DNA from 3 places in the Arthrobacter sp. zg-Y1219 genome. Region 3 is predicted to be linked to each of the others. Evidence: predicted binding sites of a transcription regulator. Region 3 holds the regulator's gene; each other region holds the start of a gene.
What was found. The regulator LexA, encoded in region 3, represses DNA repair genes until DNA is damaged. The targets are predictions, from matches to a motif close to TCGAACANNTGTTCGA.
Positions count from the first base shown of each region.

Region 1: a site for LexA is predicted at 2,319-2,334, ahead of QNO00_RS02465 (DUF6504 family protein). Genes of this name have one in related genera too.
Region 2: a site for LexA is predicted at 5,084-5,099, ahead of QNO00_RS00550 (HNH endonuclease signature motif containing protein). Genes of this name have one in related genera too.

Region 1 covers NZ_JASKLY010000003.1:282,476-289,941, forward strand. Annotated here, with positions in the region: gene QNO00_RS02460 (DNA polymerase III subunit alpha) at 1-1,877, opposite strand, end outside; gene QNO00_RS02465 (DUF6504 family protein) at 1,890-2,201, opposite strand; gene QNO00_RS02470 (MDR family MFS transporter) at 2,401-4,014, opposite strand; gene QNO00_RS02475 (MDR family MFS transporter) at 4,007-5,776, opposite strand; gene QNO00_RS02480 (DUF2776 family protein) at 5,937-7,019, shown strand; gene QNO00_RS02485 (DUF2087 domain-containing protein) at 7,061-7,466, opposite strand, start outside.
Region 2 covers NZ_JASKLY010000001.1:112,886-120,351, forward strand. Annotated here, with positions in the region: gene QNO00_RS00520 (alkaline phosphatase) at 1-508, opposite strand, end outside; partial or broken gene QNO00_RS00525 (sugar O-acetyltransferase) at 707-859, shown strand; gene QNO00_RS00530 (helix-turn-helix domain-containing protein) at 881-1,096, opposite strand; gene QNO00_RS00535 (hypothetical protein) at 1,111-1,752, opposite strand; gene QNO00_RS00540 (DUF72 domain-containing protein) at 1,830-2,564, opposite strand; gene QNO00_RS00545 (L-threonylcarbamoyladenylate synthase) at 2,622-3,242, opposite strand; gene QNO00_RS00550 (HNH endonuclease signature motif containing protein) at 3,462-4,952, opposite strand; gene QNO00_RS00555 (DNA glycosylase AlkZ-like family protein) at 5,373-5,996, opposite strand; gene QNO00_RS00560 (SDR family NAD(P)-dependent oxidoreductase) at 6,236-6,985, opposite strand; gene QNO00_RS00565 (TetR/AcrR family transcriptional regulator) at 6,982-7,466, opposite strand, start outside.
Region 3 covers NZ_JASKLY010000012.1:406,178-413,643, reverse strand. Annotated here, with positions in the region: gene QNO00_RS08950 (SseB family protein) at 1-115, opposite strand, end outside; gene priA (bifunctional 1-(5-phosphoribosyl)-5-((5-phosphoribosylamino)methylideneamino)imidazole-4-carboxamide isomerase/phosphoribosylanthranilate isomerase PriA) at 120-869, opposite strand; gene QNO00_RS08940 (CG2302 family histidine operon protein) at 936-1,094, opposite strand; gene hisH (imidazole glycerol phosphate synthase subunit HisH) at 1,099-1,737, opposite strand; gene hisB (imidazoleglycerol-phosphate dehydratase HisB) at 1,734-2,351, opposite strand; gene QNO00_RS08925 (histidinol-phosphate transaminase) at 2,475-3,584, opposite strand; gene QNO00_RS08920 (LysM peptidoglycan-binding domain-containing protein) at 3,786-4,244, opposite strand; gene lexA (transcriptional repressor LexA) at 4,651-5,472, shown strand; gene QNO00_RS08910 (ATP-dependent DNA helicase) at 5,634-7,466, opposite strand, start outside.

The DNA of each region.
Region 1 (7,466 bases), on a different contig from region 3:
CCGTCCGGCCCGGCCGGATGGGCACCGGCGGCGACGGTGTCCGCCTTGGTCGGATGCAGCCGCCGCACCTCCTGCAGGGCGTACGCCATGGCGCTTTGCATCCGCACGCCCAGCACGTCGAGCTTGAGCATGCCCATCGGATCCATGTCGTGTTTGTCGAACTGGGACATGGGCAGGCCCAGGCCGGACGGCTGCACCGGCGTGCGGTCCAGCAGTGACGCATCCCCCAGGATTACTCCGCACGGGTGCATGGAAATGTGCCGGGGCAACCGGTCCAGGCGTTCGGTCAGATCCACCAGCAGATCCAGCTGCCGGTTGCCCTCGACCCGTTCCGCGACCTCCCGCAGCTCGGGCTTTTCCGCGAGCGCCTCCCGGAACTTCCGGGCGGAGAAGCGCCACAGCTGTTTGGCCACGGCTCCGATGTCTTCTTCGGGCAGCCCCAGCGCCATGCCGGCGTCGCGCACCGCCCCGCGGGCACGATAGCCGTTCTGCATGCTCATCAGGGTGACGCGTTCGGCGCCGAACCGTTCGAAGATGCGGTGATACACGTTGTGCCGCTGCGCGCTTTCGACGTCAATGTCGATGTCCGGCAGGGTGGAGCGGTCCTGCGAGAGGAAGCGTTCGAAGATCAGGTCATGGGCCAGCGGGTTCACGTGGCTGACGCCGAGGAGATAGTTCACCAGCGAGGAGGCTCCCGAGCCGCGGGCCGCGGCGCGCACCCCCATGCCGGTGATCATTGACGAGACCTCGGCGACGGTCAGGAAGTAGGCGGCGAAGCCCAGCCGTTCAATGATGCCCAGTTCGTGGGCCAGCCGGTTGCGCAGGCGCGCATCGGCGGCCGCGCCGGCGGCCGGGAACCTGCGCCCAATGCCCGCCTCGCAGCGGCGGACCAGCTCGGCCATGGGTTCGGATTCGATCCCGATCACCGATGCCTCCGGAACCACCGGCTGTTTCCAGCCCATGTCCGCCACCGGGTCCATTCGGCAGGCATCGGCGAGCGCCTCGGTGTCGCGGAGCAGGCGGGCCGCCCCCGCTCCCCCGTAGCCGGCCTCGGCGCTGATTTCCCGGGCGAGCGCCTTCATCTGTCCGGCGCTCTTCAGCCAGCCCTGCCCGTTGGGCTGCAGGTCCGCCAGCCGGGCCATGGACGTCAGCGCCCGTGCGGCGTCCAAGACGTCGGCGGTGGCGGCGCCGTCGGCGTCGACGTAGCGCACGGCGTTGGTGAGGACGGCCGGCAGCTGCAGTTCATCGGCCAGCCGGAACATCCGCACCGCGTGGGCGAGGCAGAGGTTGGCGCCCGGCGCGCTGAGGTGCGTCACCACCTCCACGGCAAGCGCCCGGCGCGGCAGCACCGCCTGCCAGCGGGAGAAGAGCGTGCGGGCGACGGCGTAGCTGCGGCTGCGCATGGCGATGCCGACGTCGGACCAGGGGCCAACGAGCACGGTCAGGACCGGGTCCTCCGGGTCGGTCCCGCCGGCGTGTGCGGCCAGCTGCTGCAGCGTCACCCCCACCGGCTGGCTGCCTTTGCGGGCCGCGGACGCCGAGGTGCCGGCATGGGCGTCCGAGATCAGCCGGCACAGCGCCCGGTAACCGGCGCCGCCGCGGCGGCCGTGCGCGAGGACCACCACCCGCCCGGTGACGGCGGGCCCCCCGTCCGGCCCCGGTTCGCCGAGCACCGCCAGGTCCACGCCGACAATCGGATCAATTCCGGCGTCCATGCAGGCCCGCAGGTGCTTGACGGTTCCGTACAGCCCGTCCCGGTCGGTGCAGGCCAGCGCGTCGGCGCCGTCGGCGGCGGCCGCTGCCGCAAGGTCCTGCGGCCAGGACACCCCGTAGTGGGCGCTGAAGGCTGTGGCGGCGTGCAGATGGGAAAAGCTCATGGCGGACGGACTCTAGGCGCTTTCCCGCAGGGCGTCATGGATCCGGATCAGGCGCCAGCGGCCGGTGGAAATGTCGTGCGAGACATCCAACGTGCGCAGCGGCGAGCGCGCGTTTAACCGGGTCTGGATGCGCCAGATCTCCGAATCCACCAGTCCGGCACCGTGCCCGCGTTCGGCCCGCGCTTCTTCGTCCCACCAGTTCCGGCGTTCGTACCAGCGCACCGGGTCCGCCGCCACCTTGTAGGTGTGCCCCTGCCAGGACAACCGCAGCGGCTGTCCGGCCGGCGAACACACCACCTCTACTGCTTCGCTGAAGACACCCACTTCAGTTCACTCTCCCGCCGATGCGGACTGCAGGACTTGATCCTGCATCCTCCATGGTTGGCCCGCCACACCAGCGGACCCTGTTGTCCGGACAGTAGTTGTCCGGAGAGATAATCTTCGAACATATATTCGATTAACACCAGTGTACGGCCCTCCCCTGACAACGGCCGCGGCTGCCCGGCCGGGCAGCACCTGCCGGCTACGCCGCCCCGTCCCCGCCAGTTTTCACGCGTGAAGTTTTGGACAGCGGAATCTCCTGGATAAACAGGGCCACCCCCAGGGCCGCAGCGGCCACCGGGACTGACAGCAGGAAGATCGGCGGCAGGGCCTGGCCGAACGCCTCGGCAATGAAGTCCCGTACCGGCGGCGGCAGCGTCCGGAGCAGGGCCGGGCTCAGCGAGTTAATGCCGCCGGCCGCCACGTCCACGGCGCCGGGCGGGGCTGCAGCCATCTGATCGGACAGCCGGCTGATGAAGATCGAGCCAAACAGGGCGATGCCGAAGGACGCCCCGAGCTGGCGGAAGAAGTTGGCGGCGGAAATGGCGGTGCCCATGTCCCGGATCGGCACGCTGTTCTGCACGATCAGCACCAGGTTCTGCAGCAGGCAGCCGATGCCCAGACCCATCACCAGCATCCCGGCGGCTGTGAAGGAATACGGTGTGGCCGCCGATATCCGGGAGAGCATCACCAACCCTGCGATGATTACAGCGCAGCCGATCACCGGATAGATCTTGTACTTCCCGGTCCGGGAAATCAGCTGTCCGGTGCCGATCGAGGCGACCAGCAGCCCGCCCATCATCGGCAGCATCATCAGCCCGGAGACTGTGGCGGAGGCGCCGTTGACCATCTGCAGGAACGTGGGCAGATAGGAAATAGTGGAGAACATGGTGATGCCGACGGCGATGCCCACCAGGACCGGCAGCACGAAGTTCCGGATCCGGAACAGACGCGGAGGCATGATCGGTTCCGGCGCCCGCAGTTCCACCGGGATGATTGCGGCCGCGGCCACCGCAGCAACGGCGGCCAGCCCCAGGATCTGCGGCGAGGACCAGGCGTAGGTGGTCCCGCCCCAGCTGGTCAGAAGCACCACTGCGGCGCCGGCCACGGCCAGCAGGGCAGCTCCGGCGTAGTCAAGCCTCGGCTTGGCGCCGGCAGGTTTGGGCAGGTGCAGGGAGGAAACGATGACGGCGAGCGCCACGGCACCGATGGGCAGGTTGATGTAAAACACCCACCGCCAGGAGAAGTAGTCGGTGATCCAGCCGCCCAGCAGCGGCCCGCCCACCGAGGCCAGGCCAAAGGAGGCGCCGATCAGGCCCATGTATTTGCCGCGTTCGCGCGGAGACACGATATCGCCGATGATCGCCTGGGCGCCGATCATGAGCCCGCCGCCGCCCACGCCCTGCAGTGCGCGGAAGGCAATCAGCTGGCCCATGTTCTGCGCCAGGCCGGAGAGCACGGAACCCAGCAGGAAGACGACAATGGCGAAAATGAAGATCGTCCGCCGTCCGTACAGGTCACCGAGCTTTCCGTAGACGGGCAGCCCGATGGTGGCGGCCAGGATATAGGCCGTCACCACCCAGGACAGGTGCTCGAGCCCGTTGAGCTCCCCCACGATCGTGGGCAGGGCGGTGGCCACGATGGTCTGGTCCAGTGCCGCCAGCAGCACGGCCAGCATCAGGCCGGCAAAAACCAGGCCCATCCCGCGGGGCTGGCCGACCTCTTCAGGCGGTGCTTTGCGGATCATGGCCTCCCGGCCCTCCCGGCCGTTCTGCGGCCGGAGCATCAGATGCCGGGGCGTTCTTTGCCTAGACATTTTCCTCCACTTCCACCCGGGAGGTTTCCGAGAGCGGGATCTGCCGGATGAACAGGGTCAGGATCAGGCCCGCGGCCAGCGCCGGAATGCCCAGCAGGAAGATCGGCGGCAGGGCGTCTCCGAAGGCGCGGGCAATAAAGTCCTGCACGGGCGCCGGCAATGCCTTCAGTTCCGAGGGGCTGATCGAGTTCACTCCGTTGCGGAGCGCGCCGGCGGCCTGTTCCGGGGCGTCGGCCACCTGGTCGTTCAGCCGCTGGATAAAAACGGATCCATAAACGGCGATCCCCAGCGAGCCGCCCATCTGCCGGAAGTAGTTTGCCGAGGACACGCCGGTGCCCATGTCCCGGGCGGGCACGCTGTTCTGCACAATCAGCACCAGGTTCTGCATCAGCGCGCCGATGCCCAGCCCCAGCACGAACATGCCCAGGGCGGTGAACCCGTACGGCGTGGTGTTGGAGATCCGCGAGAGGAGCAGGAGCCCGACAATCATGACGGCGGCGCCGAGGACGGGATAGATCTTGTACTTTCCGGTCCGCGAGATCAACTGGCCGGTGCCAATGGAGGTGAGCAGCAGGCCGGCTGTCATCGGCAGCATCATCAGCCCGGACACGGTGGCGGAGGCTCCGTTGACCATTTGCAGGAAGGTGGGCAGATAGGAGATGCTGCCGAACATCGCCAGCCCCACTGACAACCCCACCAGGGTGCAGACCAGGAAGTTGCGGTTGCTGAACAGCCGCAGCGGCAGGACCGGTTCGGCGGCCCGCAGTTCCACCGGAATGAAAACTGCCACGCCGACGGCGGCGGCGGCCCCCAGCCCCAGGATGGTCGGGGAGGTCCAGGCATAGGTGGTCCCGCCCCAGCTGGTCAGCATCACCAGCGCGGCGCTGATCACGGCCAGCAGCACGGCACCGAGGTAGTCCAGCGGCGGCCGCGGGCCGGATCGCGTCGGAAGGTGCAGCGAGGTGATGATGACGGCCAGCGCGACGGCGCCCAGCGGAAGGTTGATGTAAAACACCCACCGCCAGGACCAGTACTCCGTCAGGTAGCCGCCGAGCAGCGGCCCGCTCACCGAGGCCAGCCCGAACGCAGCCCCGATCAGCCCCATGTACCGGCCGCGCTGGCGGGCGGGCACGATGTCCCCGATGATGGCCTGGGCGCCGATGATCAGGCCGCCGCCGCCCACGCCCTGCAGTGCCCGGTAGCTGATCAGCTCGGTCATGCTGCGGGCCTGTCCGGACAGCGCCGAACCGATCAGGAACACAGCGATCGCGAAGATGAAGATGTTCTTGCGCCCGAGCAGGTCACCGAGCTTGCCGTAGATCGGCAGTCCGATGGTGGAGGTGAGCAGGTAGGCGGTGATGACCCAGGACAGGTGGTCAAGTCCCTGCAGATCTCCCACGATGGTGGGCAGAGCGGTGGACACGATGGTTTGGTCGAGGGCGGAGATCAGCACCGCAAGGATCAGGCCGGCGAAGACCAGCACGATCTGGCGGCGGGAATGCGGAGCCGTCCCTCCGCCGTCCGGCGGGGCCGGAGGCGATCCACTCCGGCCCGCGGCCGAGGATCCTGGCGGGGTTCCGGCCGGCCGTGCTCCTGCCCCGGCCCCGGACGGCGCCCCTGATGCCGGCCCGCCCGGCGGCGGCTTGGCGGCGGTGTCGGGACCGGCCAGCAGATAGGACGACGCCGGCGAGCCCAGGTCCGTGGCAGCTCGGGCTCCGGGGTGGGTGGCGACTGCGCCGTGGGGTGTGAAACTGGCGGCCATCGGGGCCTCCTTGGAAGTTTCCGCCGGATGGTGGCGGTCGGGCTGCAACTTCCATTCGACGCCCACCGTCCTGCCGAGTCAACGGTCCGCGGCGCTGCGAGGGTCCGGCGTTGCTCCCCGGTTGGGACAGGCGCAAACTGGCACTACACGCGGACCGGCCATGCTGTCGAAGCCGCACGGGATCACCTTCGGGGACGCCATGAACCATGCAATAAGTGTCATTTTCCGTGCCATACCGCTTCTGATGGGCGCTGTCTGCCTGTCCTTTGGCCTCTACATCCTGGCCGGGCCTGACAACCCCGATCACTTCGTCGCCGGACACGTCAATGTCGGGCTGACCGCCATCTGTTATGCGCTGTTCACTACGGCAGCCACCATCATTAGGCAGCTCATCAACCGCTATGGGCGCGTGTGGGAGATCATCCTGCCGCTCTCCGGCTACGCGGCTGCTGCCGCCGCCGTCATCTGGGGCATTGTTCTGGCCAACCGGGACAACACCCCGGAGAACCTCACGGCGGGCTTCGTTGTGATCGGCGTCGGCTTCATCGCCGCGTGCGTCAGCACCGTCGCGGCCGCGTCCACAAAATTCACGCTCATCCAGTCAGCACAGTTGCTCGAGCCTCAGGGCGGCCCGCCGGAAGGTGCTCACACCCGCGCCGTCGGCGCCGTGCTGCTCGCAGTTCCGGTTGCGGCCGCCGTCGTCGGCTTCTGCCTTGCGATCGGCCTGTTGGTGCGCGGAGACACTCCCGGATTCGTTGCCGGCCACGTCCTGATCGGCCTGTCGGCGATCTGCACCTCGCTGATCGGCCTGATCGCGAGCATCGTGCGCCAGGTGCGCAACGAATTCAGCGACGGCGAACGTTTGGCCTGGCCCTGGCTGGTCGCTGCCGCCGGCACGGTCAATGTGCTGCTCGGACTATTCGTGCTGTTCAGCTCGCACGAGCCCTACCGGCTGGCCCCGGGATGCGTGCTGATCGGCCTCGGGCTGATCTGCTTCAGCATCCTGTCGAAGGTGCTGTTGCTCGCCCTCGTCTGGCGCCGCACGTTTGCCCTGGCCAATCGCATCCCGCTGATGCCCATCGGAACAGCGCTCACCTGCCTGTTCTTCGCCGCGTTCCTCTCTGAAGCCGAAGGCATAGACCCGGCGTTCTTTGTCCCCGCGCACGTGCTGGTTGGGCTCGGAGCCGTCTGCTTCACGCTCTTCTCCATCGTGTCGATCCTCGAAGCGGGAACGTCGGAATAGCAGAGCAGCTGCCGGGTTAGCGCCACGAACGGATCTGCTCCTCAGCCGGCGAATTCCCAGCCGTCGGCCGGCCGCGGGGCAGACAGCCAGTAGCGTGAACCCTCCGGATTGCGGGACACGATGCCCTCGTCCACCAGGTAGCGGCGAACGGCGGCCGGATCATCCGAATACTCCGCGAGGCGTTCGGTGATACCGCGTTCATTCAGCACCGGAGGAGCGTCGGCAGGTGCCGGGGCGGACTCGAAAACATGCCCGGCGATGTAGTGGAGCAGCTCCAGCCGGTCCGCCTGCCGCCGCGGATACGCGGCGATTTTTCCGTCCGCGAGGAACCTCCGGGCCGAGGTCTCGGGCGGCTCCTTGCCGCTGGCCAGCAGCCGGGCAAACACGCCGCCCGCCGGTTGCACGTCGCAGGCACCCGAGGAGACGAGACCGGCCTTTTGCAGGGCC
Region 2 (7,466 bases), on a different contig from region 3:
CCCGGTCCGCAACATGGGATCCGAAGGCCGCCGGCGTGGCATCGGTGACGTTGCTGGTGGTCACCAGTCCCGTCGATTTGCCCAGCTCCTCGGCCACTTCCAGAGCCGTGGTGACCGGCTGCTGCTCGAGGTCAACGCCAATGGCGCGGTTGTACGTCTTGACTCCGGTGGCCATGGCCGTGGCGGCCGCCGCTGAGTCCGTAACGAAGCTTTCCGGATCCGCGGAATTAGTGTGCACCCTGCCGGCGGAGGGCAGGGAATCCATCTCCAACTCTCCGGTTAGTCCCACCAAGGCCAGTCGGATGGCTTCGCGCTGACCCGGTCCCATGCCGTCCCCGACCATCAGGATCACGTTCCGTGCTGCGGGGGACCCGCCGTAGTCGCCTCCTCCCTGACCTTCTCCCGTCCCATGCAGCCCGATGAATGGTGCAGTTCCCAAAACGACGGCGGTTGCCGCCGCCGTCGTCACTGCCCGCAGCGTGTGTTTTCCCGCGATTGCCTGTTTCACAGCGAATTCCTCCCAGAGTGCGATGACCAGCCTGCGATGAATGGACCAGCAGTGTTCTGGTCCAAGTCGGCGTCCCCTGTGCCTCCGTGGCGTCAACAGTTCTCATCTGTGAACTGTCCGTCAAGCGAAGTCGTGGACAGCCGGGCGGGATGCGGCCGAATGGAGGTGTTTCCTGCAGTCCTTCTTGTTTTTCCGGGTCTGACTCCCACCCATCCGGTGGAGCCGCAGCGTTCTGCCGGGTGTCAGGTCGGGGAGAACTCAGTGATTGGCGCAGGAGCCGTGGTTACCCGGGCTGTGCCGGAGAATGTGGTGGTCGTGGGCAATCCGGCGCGGGTGATCAGGAACCTCTAGGTGGTTTCCGCTGGGGTCTCTTTACGTTTGGGGTCTCAGGACCAGCAGATCTCCGATGGAGCAGTCCAGGGCTCGGCAGATTGCTGTCAGGGTGGAGAAGCGGATCGCCTTGGCCCGGTCGTTCTTGAGGACTGAGAGATTCACGATGCTGACATCCACTCGCTTGCTGAGTTCAGTCAGCGTCAGCTTCCGCTCAGCCAGCAGTTCATCGAGCCTGCAGTGCACAGATGAGTCCAAGTCAACAGGCGGCACTAGACCAGCCCTTCGCCGTCGCGCTGAAATCTGCTGCCGAGGTGGAAGGCTGCTGCCAGCAGGGCCAGGAATATGCCGAACATCAGGATCACCGCATCCAACGCGCCAAAGACGTAACCGTCGGTGAATGGCGCGTTTCTCAGATCGATGCCCGCGTCGGAGAGGATGCGCTCGTTAATGCTGGCGAACACCGAGGGCAGAACTGCGGATCCGGCAACGATCACAGCGGAAGAGACGCAGAAGCCGAGAGTCATAAGCCGCCCAAACGGCTGGCCCCTGTAGACGCGGAGACAGAGGTAGCCAAGAAACGCGGTAATCAGGGCTGGGACGGTGCACCCAATCCCCATCGTGGCCGACCACATCGACAATCCTTCGGACTCAACGTTTTGCAGTGACAGTTGGTAGCTCTCCGAGGATCCGCTGACGATTTGGGGACTCAGGTGCGTCCAAGCGGAGTCCTGTATTGGAGCTGCGGGCAGGGTTAGCTCCACCCGTCCGGACATTGGCATGATGACCGCGGCGACCGCCGCTCCCAGGCACACGAGAGTAGTAAACCCGGAGATCAACATTCCAATCACCAGCCCAACTTTTTGGGCAGTGCGTGCGCTCTTGCGGGTCAGCGGTATGGATGTTGTTGCCATGGGGTCTCCCTGCGCGGAATGGGTTATCGAATACCGTTAACATAACGGTATTCGATAACTGCGGCAAGGGTTGGTCGCTAGATTCTTTCCTTCAGCAGCGTGCGCAGGGTCCGGGCGTTGCGGACCGCGTGGCCTTCGCCGTCGTTGTTGAAATACACATAGACGTCCTTGCCCAGGGCTTCCCACTCGCGGATCCGGTCACCCCACCAGTGCAGGTCCTCGTCGCTGTAGGAACCGGCGTAGAGGTGCTCCGGGTCGGGGCCATGCATGCGCAGATACACGAACGACGCCGTGGCGCGCAGGTTGCACGGAAGGTGAGCTCCGCTCATGACGGTATACGCGGCGTCGTGCCGTGACAGGAGATCGTAGACGTCTTCGGTTTCCCAACTGGGATGCCGGAACTCCACAGCCACCCTGATCTCCCGGGGGAGTGTAGTCAGGAAATACGCCAGCCGCTCGTCGTCGCGCTCCATATCCGGCGGCAGCTGCACGATCAGGACACCGGCTTTATCGCCGAGTTCCTTCCAGCAGCGGCTGATGCGTCCGATCCATTCCTCGGGGTCGCGAAGCTTGCGGCCGTGGGTCAGTCCCCGCGGCGCCTTGACCGAAAACTGATAGCTGGCCGGCAGCCGCTCCCGGTAGGCGGCAAAGGCCGGCTCGCGCGGCCAGCGGTAGAAACTTCCGTTGAACTCGACCGTGTCGAATTCCGCGGCGTAAGTTTCCAGCCACAGCCGGTTAGGCAGCCCGGGCGGATACAGCACGTGTCGCCAGTCGTTGTAGCTCCAGCCCGAGGTGCCGATGTGCAATGCCATGGCTCCAGCCTGTCACGGGTTCGGCGGCGAGGCGGTTAGCTTCGCCGCCGGATTGGTTTACTCGAAGCGCGAGGGGTCACCGGTGCCACGGCGGACAATTTCCGGCTCACCGCTGGAGAAGTCGATGACGGTGGTCAGATCCGGACCGCAGAACCCGGAATCGAGAACTGCGTCGACCTGGTGGTCTAGCCGTTCCTTGATTTCCCATCCCTGAGTCAGGGGATCTTCTTCGCCGGGCAGCAGCAGGGTGCTGGAGATCATCGGTTCACCCAATTCTTCCAGCAGCGCCTGGACCAGTTTGTTGTCCGGGATGCGGACGCCCACCGTCTTCTTCTTGGGCTGTGAGAGCCAGCGCGGCACGTCCTTCACCGCCGGCAGGATGAAGGTGTAGCTGCCCGGAGTGACGGCCTTGATGCTGCGGAAGATGTTGTTGTCCATCTGCACGAACTGGCCGAGCTGGGCGAAATCTTTGCACATCAGCGTGAAGTGGTGTTTGTCGTCCAGCTGCCGGATGGACCTGATCCGGTCCAATGCGTCCTTGTTGCTCAGCTGGGCTCCCAGGGCATAACAGGAATCTGTGGGATAGGCGATCAATCCGCCGGAGCGCAGAATCGCAACTACCTGTCCGATGGTGCGTTGCTGCGGATTCTCGGGGTGGATGTCAAAGTATCGTGCCATGTCATGAGCTTACCGCTGCAGGCTGGCACTCCTTGTTGGCCAACGAGGCTGGGCGGCACGGAAGGGGTGGAATCGTGACTCACCTCAGGAGCTTTGGCGGCGGTCATAACTGTGGACGAGGTCTGGCCCACGGAAAGTTTGGGTAGTGGCAACGGCTGTGGTCCGTGGGCTGGGATCGGCGAGTTGGGCATCTGAGGGTGCCGTACGGAAGAGCAGCCGTCAGAAGGGTGGCGGGTGGTCGCCGTAGTCGTCCGGGTTCACCGCGTTACGGGCAGACGACGGATCTGGTCCCGCCGTATTTCCTTGAACGGTGTCGTTGTTCGCTGTGATCCCTGGCCGCAGATAACCACCGTCATCGCTACACGTTTCCCGGGACAGGCTCAGTTGCGGTTCGGTGCGGTAACACCTGCCGCCCGGCGAGGTCCACTCAATCACCCCGGGACGAGGCTGCCGGGCTTTCCAAAACCCTGCGGTTTTGAACATGTGATGCCGCCGGCACAAATGCTCCAGATTGTCATGATCAGTCGGCCCGCCCCGAGCCCACGGCTTGGTGTGATCGATCTCGGAAATCACCGCATTGGTCCGGCACCCCGGGAACCGGCAGGTTCCGTCCCGCACCCGCAGAACCCGTTTCAATCCGTCGGGGACCTTCCGCCGTTTCCCCACCCGCAGGATTTCTTCGGTGTCCGGATCCCGTTCCACCGGTGTCCATTTCGCCGCTTCCCGAGCCATCCCCCGGGCCGTTACGGGACTGATCGGTCCGTACCCGTTCAGTTCCGCCGGCTGATCATCGGCACCGAAGAGGGTTTCAGCGTTGATCAGCACCAGAATCTCCGTCCGCGCCCGGGGACCATGGCCAATACGGCAGGACCCGGACCCCTTCCCGGAGCGGGAACCGGAACCTCGGCTGCTGGCCTTGTTGCCGGAGCCGGAACTACGACCCTTACGCTTCTTACCCCCGCCACCTGTGCCACCCACGCTACGGCCACCTTTGCCGCGAACACCACCACCGTTTCTGCACTCGTCCCGGCATTCATGGTCGTGACCGCCGAGCAAGTCCGTGAGGATATCCGTGCGCAACTGATCCACCGTGCGCGTGTCCCCGGCGGCCTGCTCACCCCGGGCCGCAACACTGAGCTGAGTAAAGATCGCTTGGGCTTTCTCGGCCGGCAGCAACGCCGAAAGCCAGGACATCCCGTCCGGCTCCGGACGCACCCACACCGTCCGCTGCTCAAACGCCGTCAACTGCCGCTGCACGATGGTCTGCGGATAGTACTGCTCCCGCAGCCGCTGCGCCTTCACCCGGAACTGGATTCTGGTCTGACCCGCAGCCAGACCCAACAGCTCCGCCTCGAACCCGGGCAGCTCCGCCGGCACCACTCCCACACACTGCTCCACCAGAGTCTCGACATGCCCGTAACTGATCTGCCCGGCCTCCAACGCCTTCAGCGTGGCCGTGTTCCTGGTGCAGAGATCACCGGCCTGACTCATCAACGCCTTTCCGGTACCGGTAGGCACCCCCAGAATGGTCGCGGCTTCCTCCGCAGCGAGACTGAACGCCATCTCCGCGTCCCGCAACCCGGTAACGGATAGCGTCTCGTCCTCGTAAACGGTCTGCAGCCGGGACAGGACCCGACCCTGCTGCGCCTGCACCCACCGCGACAAATGATTGAGCCGGGCCAACACCGTCCCGGTTTGCTCCTCAGTCAACGACTCCACACCCTGCAGAACCAGAGATCCGGTAAACCCATCACCCGGCTCACCTCCGGCCACCCCAGGCTCAGCGACAAAGACGAACCGACTGCAAGCTGCAGTCTCACCGCCAGTGCCGGGAGTCCCGGTCGAAGATCCGTTCTGATCCATGACTAAAGACTTTCACCCGGCACTGACATTCCCGGTTCGAGAAGCCCCAAAACCACTTCAAACAGCGCCAAAACAGCCCAAAACAGGCCCTTTTGAGGACGCACGAATACCCGACTTTTTCGCCGGACTACCTACGCCCCTTAGCCGATACCTGTGCACGCCAATAAGACAGCATCTCTGGTCACAGGTCCGGCCCCCTGCGTAGCGACCGCACCACTCACCACCCTTCGCCCTCCAACCACCACCCACCGCCCACCGCGCAGCGGCTTACGACCGTGACACGGCGGCATGGGCTTCCACAGAGAGGAAGCGTCCGTACAACGTGGCCGCCGTCTCGACCGCACGCCTCATCTCCGTACCACTCAGCATTTTTACCCCAGGCAATATCGGGCCCACTCGGTCTGGAAACAATGACACGTCCACGTCGATATTTCCCTTTCGCTCCGAGGCCGACCAGATACCAGCCACAACACCGTCGACAACGACGGGCGACCGGAACAGCCCGTTCTTTCCCGGGCCCACAAATGCTTGGTGCTCGGACGCCAGAATCGGCCCGCGGTCGGCATAACCAATGTGGAACTCATCGAAACCCGGCAGGAGATGGACACGCGGAAAGACCGTCACATCGGCGGGAGGGGGCGTAAGTGTGAGCACGACGACGCCGGCAGCCAGTGCCGCCTCGACGTCGCCGCGAGTGCTTCCCGGCGCCCGTTGGCCGACGCTCCACAAGGCGCCGCCAAGGTTTTGGGCCTGCACGGCCAAAAGGCGGCGAACAGTCTCGGCCGCCCCGACGGGTTCGGATGCCACCAGGAGCTGAGACCGTAACCGAAGCTGCCGCAGGTCGTTCGCCGTAAATGTTCCCGCGTGACGGCCGGTGCTCCGCGCTTTCATGCCGCAACCCTACAACTGCGGATCCGGGGGACTGGCAGGGCGGCCCCGTGGCCGGCAGACGCCCACACGAACAGGCGCACAGACGCACAGGCCGCCAGGCGCACACAGGCGCACAGACGCACGTGGCCGCCAGACGCACAGACGCACTGGTTCCCACTCTTGGTTCAGCCCTGGGGCTGATGTGACCCCAACAGGTAACAGGGGCAACAGAGAGTGGGAACCAGTGCGCGCGGGTTCTTCTAGTAGAGCTTGATGCTTCCGCCGTCGGCCATCAGCGTCTGGCCGGTCAGGTAGCGGGACTCTTCGCTGGCCAGGAAGGCAACGATCGGTGCGATGTCGGTCTCGGGATCGCCCAGGCGGCCCAGCGGAACACCGTTCACTACTTCCTGGTACTGCTCCGGGTAGGCCTTGCTCCACTGGACGATGCCCGGAGTCAGCGCAACAGGGCTGACAACGTTGACGCGGATGCCGTCGGCTGCCCACTCATTCGCAGCCGTGCGGGTGATGGCCCGGATGGCTTCCTTCGCTGCAGCGTAGGCCACCTGGTTGGGCAGGCCCTTGATCCCGGCACCGGAACCGAAGTTGATGATGCTGCCCCGGGTCTTCTTCAGTTCCGGATGGGCTGCCTGCATCAGGTACAGGGTGGCCAGGGTTCCGGTGCCGAAGGACAGGTTCCAGATCTCCGGAGTGGTTTCCAGGATCGGCGCCTGCTTGGAGGCGTGGGCGTTGTTGACCAGGATGTCCAGGCCGCCAAAGCGGGCAACCGTTTCGGCAACGATCTCGGCAGCACTCTCGGGAAGGGAAATGTCCTTGCGGATGAAGATGAGTTCACCGATGTTGCCGAGGTCGGCAACAAGCTTGTCGCCCTGCTCCTGGTCGATGTCAACGACAGCCACCTTGGCGCCCTCGGAAAGGAAGTGGCGGACGATGCCCTGCCCGATGCCGCCGGCGCCGCCGGTGACAATGGCGGTCTTGTTGCTGAGTTTCACTTTTGTTCCTTCTCTAAGCCGGATTGCTTTTCTTGCCGCATCCGGACGGTTGTTGAAAGTTGGGTCTCCACGCCGTGCAGGAAGCCGCTCACAGCAAAGTCCAGCGACCTCCTGGAGGCATCATAGGTAATGCCGCGGCCGCGGAACCGGGCAGTGACGGAATCGGGACTGGCGCCGTCGTCGGCGTTAAGGGGCACGACGGCGTTGGGCCGGGTGGGGCGGTACCGCCCCGGCCCGGGGTTCGCAGCCAGCGCGAGGACGGCAGTGCCGATCACGATGGCCGAGACGCCTACGACGCAGTCAAAACATTCGTCCTCCGACAGGCCGGCCGCTTTGAGTGCCTGCAGCAGCACCTCGAGCTCGGCGGTCGGCGCCATGTCCAGGAGCCGGCTGGGACCCAGGACTATCTGCAGCAGCCACGGATGCCGGTGGAAACCCTCCCACTGCGCCACGGCCATGTGCCGCAGCATCTCCTGCCAGG
Region 3 (7,466 bases):
GGTTGCCCTCGCCGGAGAGGTCCCGGCCGGACCAGGACTGCCCCGCGGAATCGGCGGGTCCCCCGGCCCCTGCGAGGGCGGCCGCTATGTGGCCGGGAAGGGCGCGCTCAGCCATGGCTCTAGCGCTCCGGATGCCCGGCGATGTCGAACGCCTGCGGCAGCGTGAAGGCCCCGGCGTAGAGGGCCTTGCCCACGATCGTGCCTTCCAGACCCAGCGGCACGAGCTCCCGCAGGGCGGCCAGGTCATCCAGGGACGAGATCCCGCCGGAGGCGACAACGGGCCGTTCCGTGCGCGTGAGGACCTCGCGCAGCAGTTCCAGGTTGGGCCCGCGCAGCGTGCCGTCCTTGGTGACGTCGGTGACCACATACCGCGGGCAGCCGGCGTCCTCGAGGCGGGCCAGGACCTCCCAGAGGTCTCCGCCGTCCTTGGTCCAGCCGCGGGCGGCCAGCGTGGTGCCCCGCACGTCGAGTCCGACGGCGATGGCCTCGCCGTAGCGGGCGATCGCACTGGCGGTCCATTCCGGGTTTTCCAGGGCTGCGGTGCCCAGGTTGACGCGGCTGGCTCCCAGCTCCAAGGCCATGTCCAGGGAGGCGTCGTCGCGGATGCCGCCGGAGAGCTCCACCTTGATGTCCAGCTGTTCCACCACGCGCTTGAGCAGCGGGAGGTTGGAGCCGCGGCCGAAGGCTGCGTCCAGGTCCACGAGGTGAACCCAGGCCGCGCCGTCGTTCTGCCAGGCCATGGCGGCGTCCAGCGGGTCGCCGTAGCTGGTTTCGCTGCCGGCCTCACCCTGGACCAGGCGCACGGCCTGGCCGTCTGCGACGTCCACGGCGGGCAGCAGCTCAAGGACGGGAGTTTCAACAAGTGACATGGTTCTGCTTTCCGTGGGGAGGTTTGTCCGGATGCGGTGCCGGAGGGCGGATCAGGAACGGGCGGCTCAGGAGCCGCTGTCGATCAGGAGGTAGGCGCCGAGCAGGGACATGCCCGCAAGGATCCAGAAGAGAACGACGATGATTTTGGACATGCCCTGGCTGCGGAAGGAGATGGCGCCGCCGATCAGCAGCCCGGCCAGACCCATGAGAAGAAGACTCCACATCGCCCTAGCCCAGCGTCTTCAGCCAGTTTTCCAGCAATGCCGCACCGGCATCACCGGACTTTTCCGGATGGAACTGGGTGGCTGTCAGCGGACCGTTTTCCACCGCGGCGACAAAGCGGCTGCCATGTTCGGCCCAGGTGACCTGGGGTGCGCGCATGGCGGGCTGGGTGACATCGAAGTCCCATTTCTGCACACCGTAGCTGTGCACAAAGTAGAAGCGTTCATCCTCGATGCCGGCGAACAGCTGTGAGCCCTCCGGCGGCTGGACGGTGTTCCAGCCCATGTGCGGAACAACGTCAGCCTTGAGGCGCTCGACGACGCCGGGCCACTCCCCCATTCCGGGGGTGCTGACACCGTGTTCCACGCCCTCGTCGAAGAGGACCTGCAGTCCGACGCAGATGCCCATGACGGGGCGTCCGCCGGCAACCCGGCGGCCGATCAGGCGCAGGGCGTCCACTTCCTTGAGCCCCTGCATGACGGCCGCGAAGGCGCCGACACCGGGGACCAGGAGCCCGTCGGCGTTGAGCACGTCATCGGATTTGGAGCTGAGGGTGACGTTGGCGCCGACGTGCTCGAGGGCCCGGACGGCGGAGCGGATGTTCCCGGACCCGTAGTCGAGGACCGTCACGTTGCGCGCCGTCACAGGGCACCCTTCGTGGAGGGGATGCCCTCAACGCGGGGGTCGGGTTCGACGGCGGCGCGCAGCGCACGGGCAAAGGCCTTGAACTGGGCCTCCACGATGTGGTGCGGATCCCGGCCGCCGAGCACCGTCATGTGCAGGCAGATCTGGGCGTGGAGGGTGATGGCCTCGAAGACGTGGCGGGTCAGCGACCCGGTGAAGTGTCCGCCGATCAGGTGGTATTCCTGCCCCGCCGGTTCACCGGAATGCACCAGATAGGGCCGCCCGGAGATGTCGACGACGGCGTTGGCCAGGGCCTCGTCAAGGGGAATGGTGGCCTCGCCGAAGCGGCGGATTCCTGCCTTGTTGCCCAGAGCGATCTTGAGCGCCTCACCGATGCTGATGGCAATGTCCTCGACGGTGTGGTGCACATCGATGTGGGTGTCACCCGTGGCCTGGACCGTGAGGTCGATCAGGGAGTGCTTGGCCAGGGCCGTCAGCATGTGGTCGTAGAACGGCACCGAGGTGCTGATGTTGGACTGGCCGGTTCCGTCCAGGTCCAGCTCCACAACCACTGACGATTCACTGGTCACCCGTTCCAGGCGTGCGGTGCGTCCGGTGGTGGTCTCCACGGTCATGGTTTTCCTTTGAAAGAAGGTGGTCTCTGCTAACAGTTTAGTGTCTGTGGGTGTCTGCGGCTTGGTCTCCGCCGGCCGCGGACCGGCCGGCGCCGGTGCCGCCGCCGTGCCGCTGCCTGTGGCCTAGCGGGTGCCGGCTGCCAGGAGCTCGCGCAGCCGGGCCAGGAAAACGCTGGTTTCCGCTTCGGTGCCGGCCGTGACGCGCAGATGGCCGGGGATGCCGACGTCGCGCACCAGCACGCCCGCCTCCAGCAGCCCCTCCCACAGCGCGTGCGGGTTTTCCACACCTCCGAAGAAGACAAAGTTGGCGTCGGACGGCGCAGGCTTCAGGCCCAGGCTGAGCAGCTCGGCGACAATGCGGTCCCGCTGGACCTTGATGGCTTCAACGTTGGCCAGCAGCGCTTCCGCGTGTTCCAGCGCGGCGTTCGCAGTGGCCTGCGTGATCGCCGAGAGATGGTAGGGCAGCCGCACGAGGCGCAGGGCGTCGGTGACTTCGGGTGCCGCGGCCATGTAGCCGACCCGGGCTCCGGCCAGCGCGAACGCCTTGCTCATGGTGCGGGAGACGATCAGCCGTTCACGGCCGGGCAGCAGCTGCAGGGCGCTGGGGGTGCCGGCGTGGAAGAACTCCCCGTAGGCCTCGTCCACAATCACTATGGCCTGTGACGCGGCCCCCGCCTCGTACACGGCTTCCACCACCTCGAGCGGCAGCGCAGTGCCGGTGGGGTTGTTCGGCGTGCAGAGGAAGACGATGTTCGGAGCCTGCTCGCGGACCTGTTCCGCTGCGGCTTCCGGAGTCAGCGTGAAATCGCCGCTGCGGACGCCCGTGACATAGCGGGTGCCGGTGCCGCTGGCCAGCAGCGGATACATGGAATACGTGGGCGGGAAGCTCAAGGCGGTCCGGCCCGGGCCGCCGAAGGCCTGGAGGATCTGTTGCAGGACCTCGTTGGAGCCGTTGCCGGCCCAGATGTTCTCCGGGCTCAGTCCGTGGCCGAGATAGCCGGCAAGCCGCTCGCGAAGTTCAGTGAATTCCCGGTCCGGATAACGGTTCAGTCCGGCCACCGCCCGCTCAACGGAAGCTACGATCGCCTTCCGCACCTGGTCGGGCAACCCGTGGGTGTTCTCGTTGACATTGAGCAGGATGGGCACATCCAGCTGCGGCGCACCGTAGGGTGTCAATCCTCGGAGATCCTCGCGCAGGGGAAGTCGGTTCAGTCTTTCCAGCTGTTCAGTCACCTGTACAGCTTAAGACTCGAAGGCGGGGCGGGAAGAATCCCTCCGGCCGGGCAGGCGGGTTGTTACGCCCCGAGTTGCGCTGTTTGTAATGGCGCCGTGTGTGATTGCGCCGCTTGGGATAGCGCCGTGTGTCATTGCGCCGCGCCGCCGGCACATCAACTTGCGATTGCACCGTTTGTGTTTGTGCAGCGCCGTGGCGCCTCAGCGCTGGGTGGGAATGAACAGCTGCACGCCGACCGGAACCCGGTCATCGGAAAGGTTGTTCAGCTCCATGATCTCCGCGACCACATCGCGGGGATCGCGGTCGGGAGCAAATTCCTCGGCCAAGGCCCACAAAGAATCACCGGCACCGACGCTCACCTGCACGGTCTGCGTAACGTCGGGCGCCCCGCCCGAGGAGGCCATGGCGGGAGCCGTGAAGAATCCCAGGACCGTGAGTGCGGCAGCCGCGGTCAGCATCAGGGGAAGGCCGATAAACACCAGCCGGCCGCGGCGCGTCAGCCGCAGCTGCCGCCGCTCGGCGGGCACCGGCACAGCGGCCGGATTGGTGGACCCGGCAACGGGCCTCGGCGCTGAGGCCCGGGCGGCCGTCAGCTGAGGTCGGGCCGGGGCGGAGATGAAACGTGAGATGGGGTTTGACAGGTGTATCTGGGCGGGCATTTCAGCACCTTTCCGGTTCGATGGCCGCAGGAAATAACCGAAGCCATATTCGAACGATTGGAAGCTATCTGACATCTTTGGACTCCGGCGCGCTGCCATCATCGAAAGTATGTTCGATTCTTGTGAACTCATTTCTAGCACCTATCTACTAACAAAGTCGAGACTCGCTCGAACAAATGTTTGAAAACGTTGCTCCGCTCGCCTAGCGTTGAGCATGAGGAAGAGGTTCATCCGGTTCCGTCCGGACCGAAGCCGGAGCGCGGGCTCCGCAGCGGTTCGTACAGGACCACTGAATCAGCTGCCTCTGACATAACCGCCGGCACGGCTTGCACAGCGTTCCAGCCCCGACATTCACCCGACCAGCTCCGGCACCGACCGGACCAGCTGACCCCGAAGGGAACCCCACGTGGCCCGCAGGACTGCTTCCGAAGACAGCACCAACCAGCCAGCGGCAACCGGCTCCCGTGCGCGTGCGAAAGGTCTGACTCCGCGGCAGAAGACCGTTCTGGAGATGATCCAGCGTTCCGTCAGCACCAACGGTTACCCGCCCACCATGCGGGAAATCGGAGACACCGTGGGGCTGGCAAGCCTTTCCAGCGTGACCCATCAGCTCATGCAGCTGGAGAAGCTCGGCTACATCCGCCGCGACCCCAAGCGCCCCCGCGCCATGGAAATCCTGATTCCGCTAATGCTGCGGGACGGAAAGGCCGTCGCTCCGGGCGAGGACTCAGCCGGTTCCCCGGCCGAGTCTGCGCCGGCAGCCGCCGGCTCCCGCACCGGCGAAGACGGCGCCGGCGACAAAGCAGGCTCGGCTGCCGGAATGGCCACGGTCACCGAGCTGTCGACCTCCGTTGACACGGCCATGGTGCCGCTGGTGGGCCGCATCGCCGCCGGCGGTCCGATCCTCGCTGAACAGGTTGTCGAGGACATCATGCCGCTGCCCCGCCAGCTGGTGGGTCACGGAGACCTGTTCATGCTCAGGGTCTCGGGCGACTCCATGGTCGACGCCGCGATTTGCGACGGTGACTGGGTGGTTGTCCGCCGGCAGCCCACGGCTGAGAACGGCGACATCGTTGCCGCCCTGCTGGATGACGAAGCCACGGTCAAGACCTTCCGGCAGCGCAACGGCCACACCTGGCTGCTGCCGCAGAACACGCGCTATGAGCCCATCGTGGGCGACCATGCAGTCATCATGGGCAAGGTTGTCTCGGTGATGCGCTCGCTCTAGCGGGCCCCGCACACAGCAGCGGTCCCCGCGGCGGGATTCCACGGGTGGTCTCCCGCGAGGGCTGGAGCGGATAACGGGTGGAGTAACGCGGAAAGGGCGGTTGGAGTTATCTCCGACCGCCCTTTCCGTTCGGTGGTGCCGCCCGTTCAGTGGTGCCGGCGCTACTTCCGCGCAGGGGCCTTCTCCGCCGCCGCCGACTGCTCGGCGAGCCGCCCCAGAACCGAGAGCACCACAGAGCGGTCAGTCGTGGACCAGAACGGCGGCAGGGCTGCCTTCAGGAAGCTGCCGTAGCGGGCCGTGGCCAAGCGGGAGTCCAGGATGGCCACCACACCGCGGTCCCCCGCGGCACGGATCAGACGGCCGGCACCCTGCGCCAGCCGGACGGCCGCGTGGGTCGCGGCAACTGACATGAAGCCGTTGCCGCCGGCCTTGGCCACTGCGCGGGTGCGCGCGGTCATCAGCGGGTCATCCGGACGCGGGAACGGTATGCGGTCAATCAGCACCAGCCTGCAGGCGGCGCCCGGCACGTCAACGCCCTGCCACAGCGACATGGTGCCAAACAGGCAGGTGTCGGGTTCCTCGGAGAACTGCTTGACGAGCGAGGACATCGAGGACTCCCCCTGGCACAGGATCGGGAAATCCACCCGGGTGCGCATCGCGTCGGCGGCCTCCTCGGCCGCCCGGCGCGAGGAGAACAGTCCCAGTGCTCCGCCGTTCGAGGCCTTCAGAAGCGCCTCGATTTCATCCAGCTGCGCCTCCGAGGTGCCCCGCTCGGGCTTGGGCAGGTCCTTCGCCACGTACAGCACGCCCTGCCGCGGATAGTCGAAAGGACTGCCGACGTCGGTCCCCGTCCACGACGGCGCGCCAGGCCCCAGGAGCCCCAGAGCGCCGGCCACAGGGCCAAATTCGGATCCGATGGCAAGGGTCGCCGAGGTCAGGACCACGGTGTGGCCGTCGAACAGCCCTTCACGCAGCCGGCCGGCGACCGACAGCGGGGCCACGTTCAGGGTGGCGGGAGCGGTCTCATCCGGGGGCGAGTAGCCGCCCGACGGCGAGAAGGAGCTGGGCCGCGAAGCCCAGATCACCTCACCGGCCGAGGGAGCACCCAGCAGCCGCTCACAGAGCGACAGCACGGCCATCAGCCGCGACCGCGCGGTCTGGCGTCCGCCGTCGGCGGTTTCCCCGGGCTCGGGCTTGGAGTCGGAGAGCGCCACCCGGCAGGCTTCCCGGACTCGGCCCACTGCCTGCTCCTGCTCCTCGTTCAGTCCGGCGGCGAGCAGGCCCGAGGGCACGTTCTCCATGGATTTCTCAAAGGCGCGGGACGCTTGGGCCAGTTCCTCCACGGAAGCGGAGGTGTGCTTGCGGGCGGCAGTCACCGCTGCGGAGATCACGGTTCCGGACAACTGTCCGGTGACCGCGCCGGTCACCCGGTCCTGCAGCTCGTGGGCTTCATCGATGACCACCACGTCATAGTCCGGCAGCACGGCCAGCCCTTCGAAGGCCGCGATGGCGAGCATGGCGTGGTTGGTGATGACGACGTCGGCCACAGCCGCCTGGGCGCGTGCGCGCTCGCTGAAGCATTCGGCGGCCACGGGGCATTTCTGCGCGCCCAGGCACTCCATCGAGGTCACCGAGACCTGGCGCCAGGATTTGTCGCTGACTCCCGGAATCAGGTCGTCGCGGTCGCCGGTGTCGGTTTCCTCGGCCCATTCGCGCAGCCGCACCACCTCGCGTCCCATCGCCGAGGTGGGGGCCGGTGCCGGATGTCCCACCGCGCGGTCCTCCCCCATGGTGAACAGGGCGCCGGCGGGGTCCTCCTCTTCCGGAAATCCCCCGCCGGTTTTGTGCAGGCAGACGTAGTTGCTGCGGCCCTTGAGCAGCGCGACGTCGACCTCGCGCGGCAGGTTGGGCTTGAGCGTCTTGAGCAGCCGCGGCAGGTCGCGGCCCACGATCTGGGACTGCAGCGCCAGTGTGGCGGTGGAGACCAGCGTGGG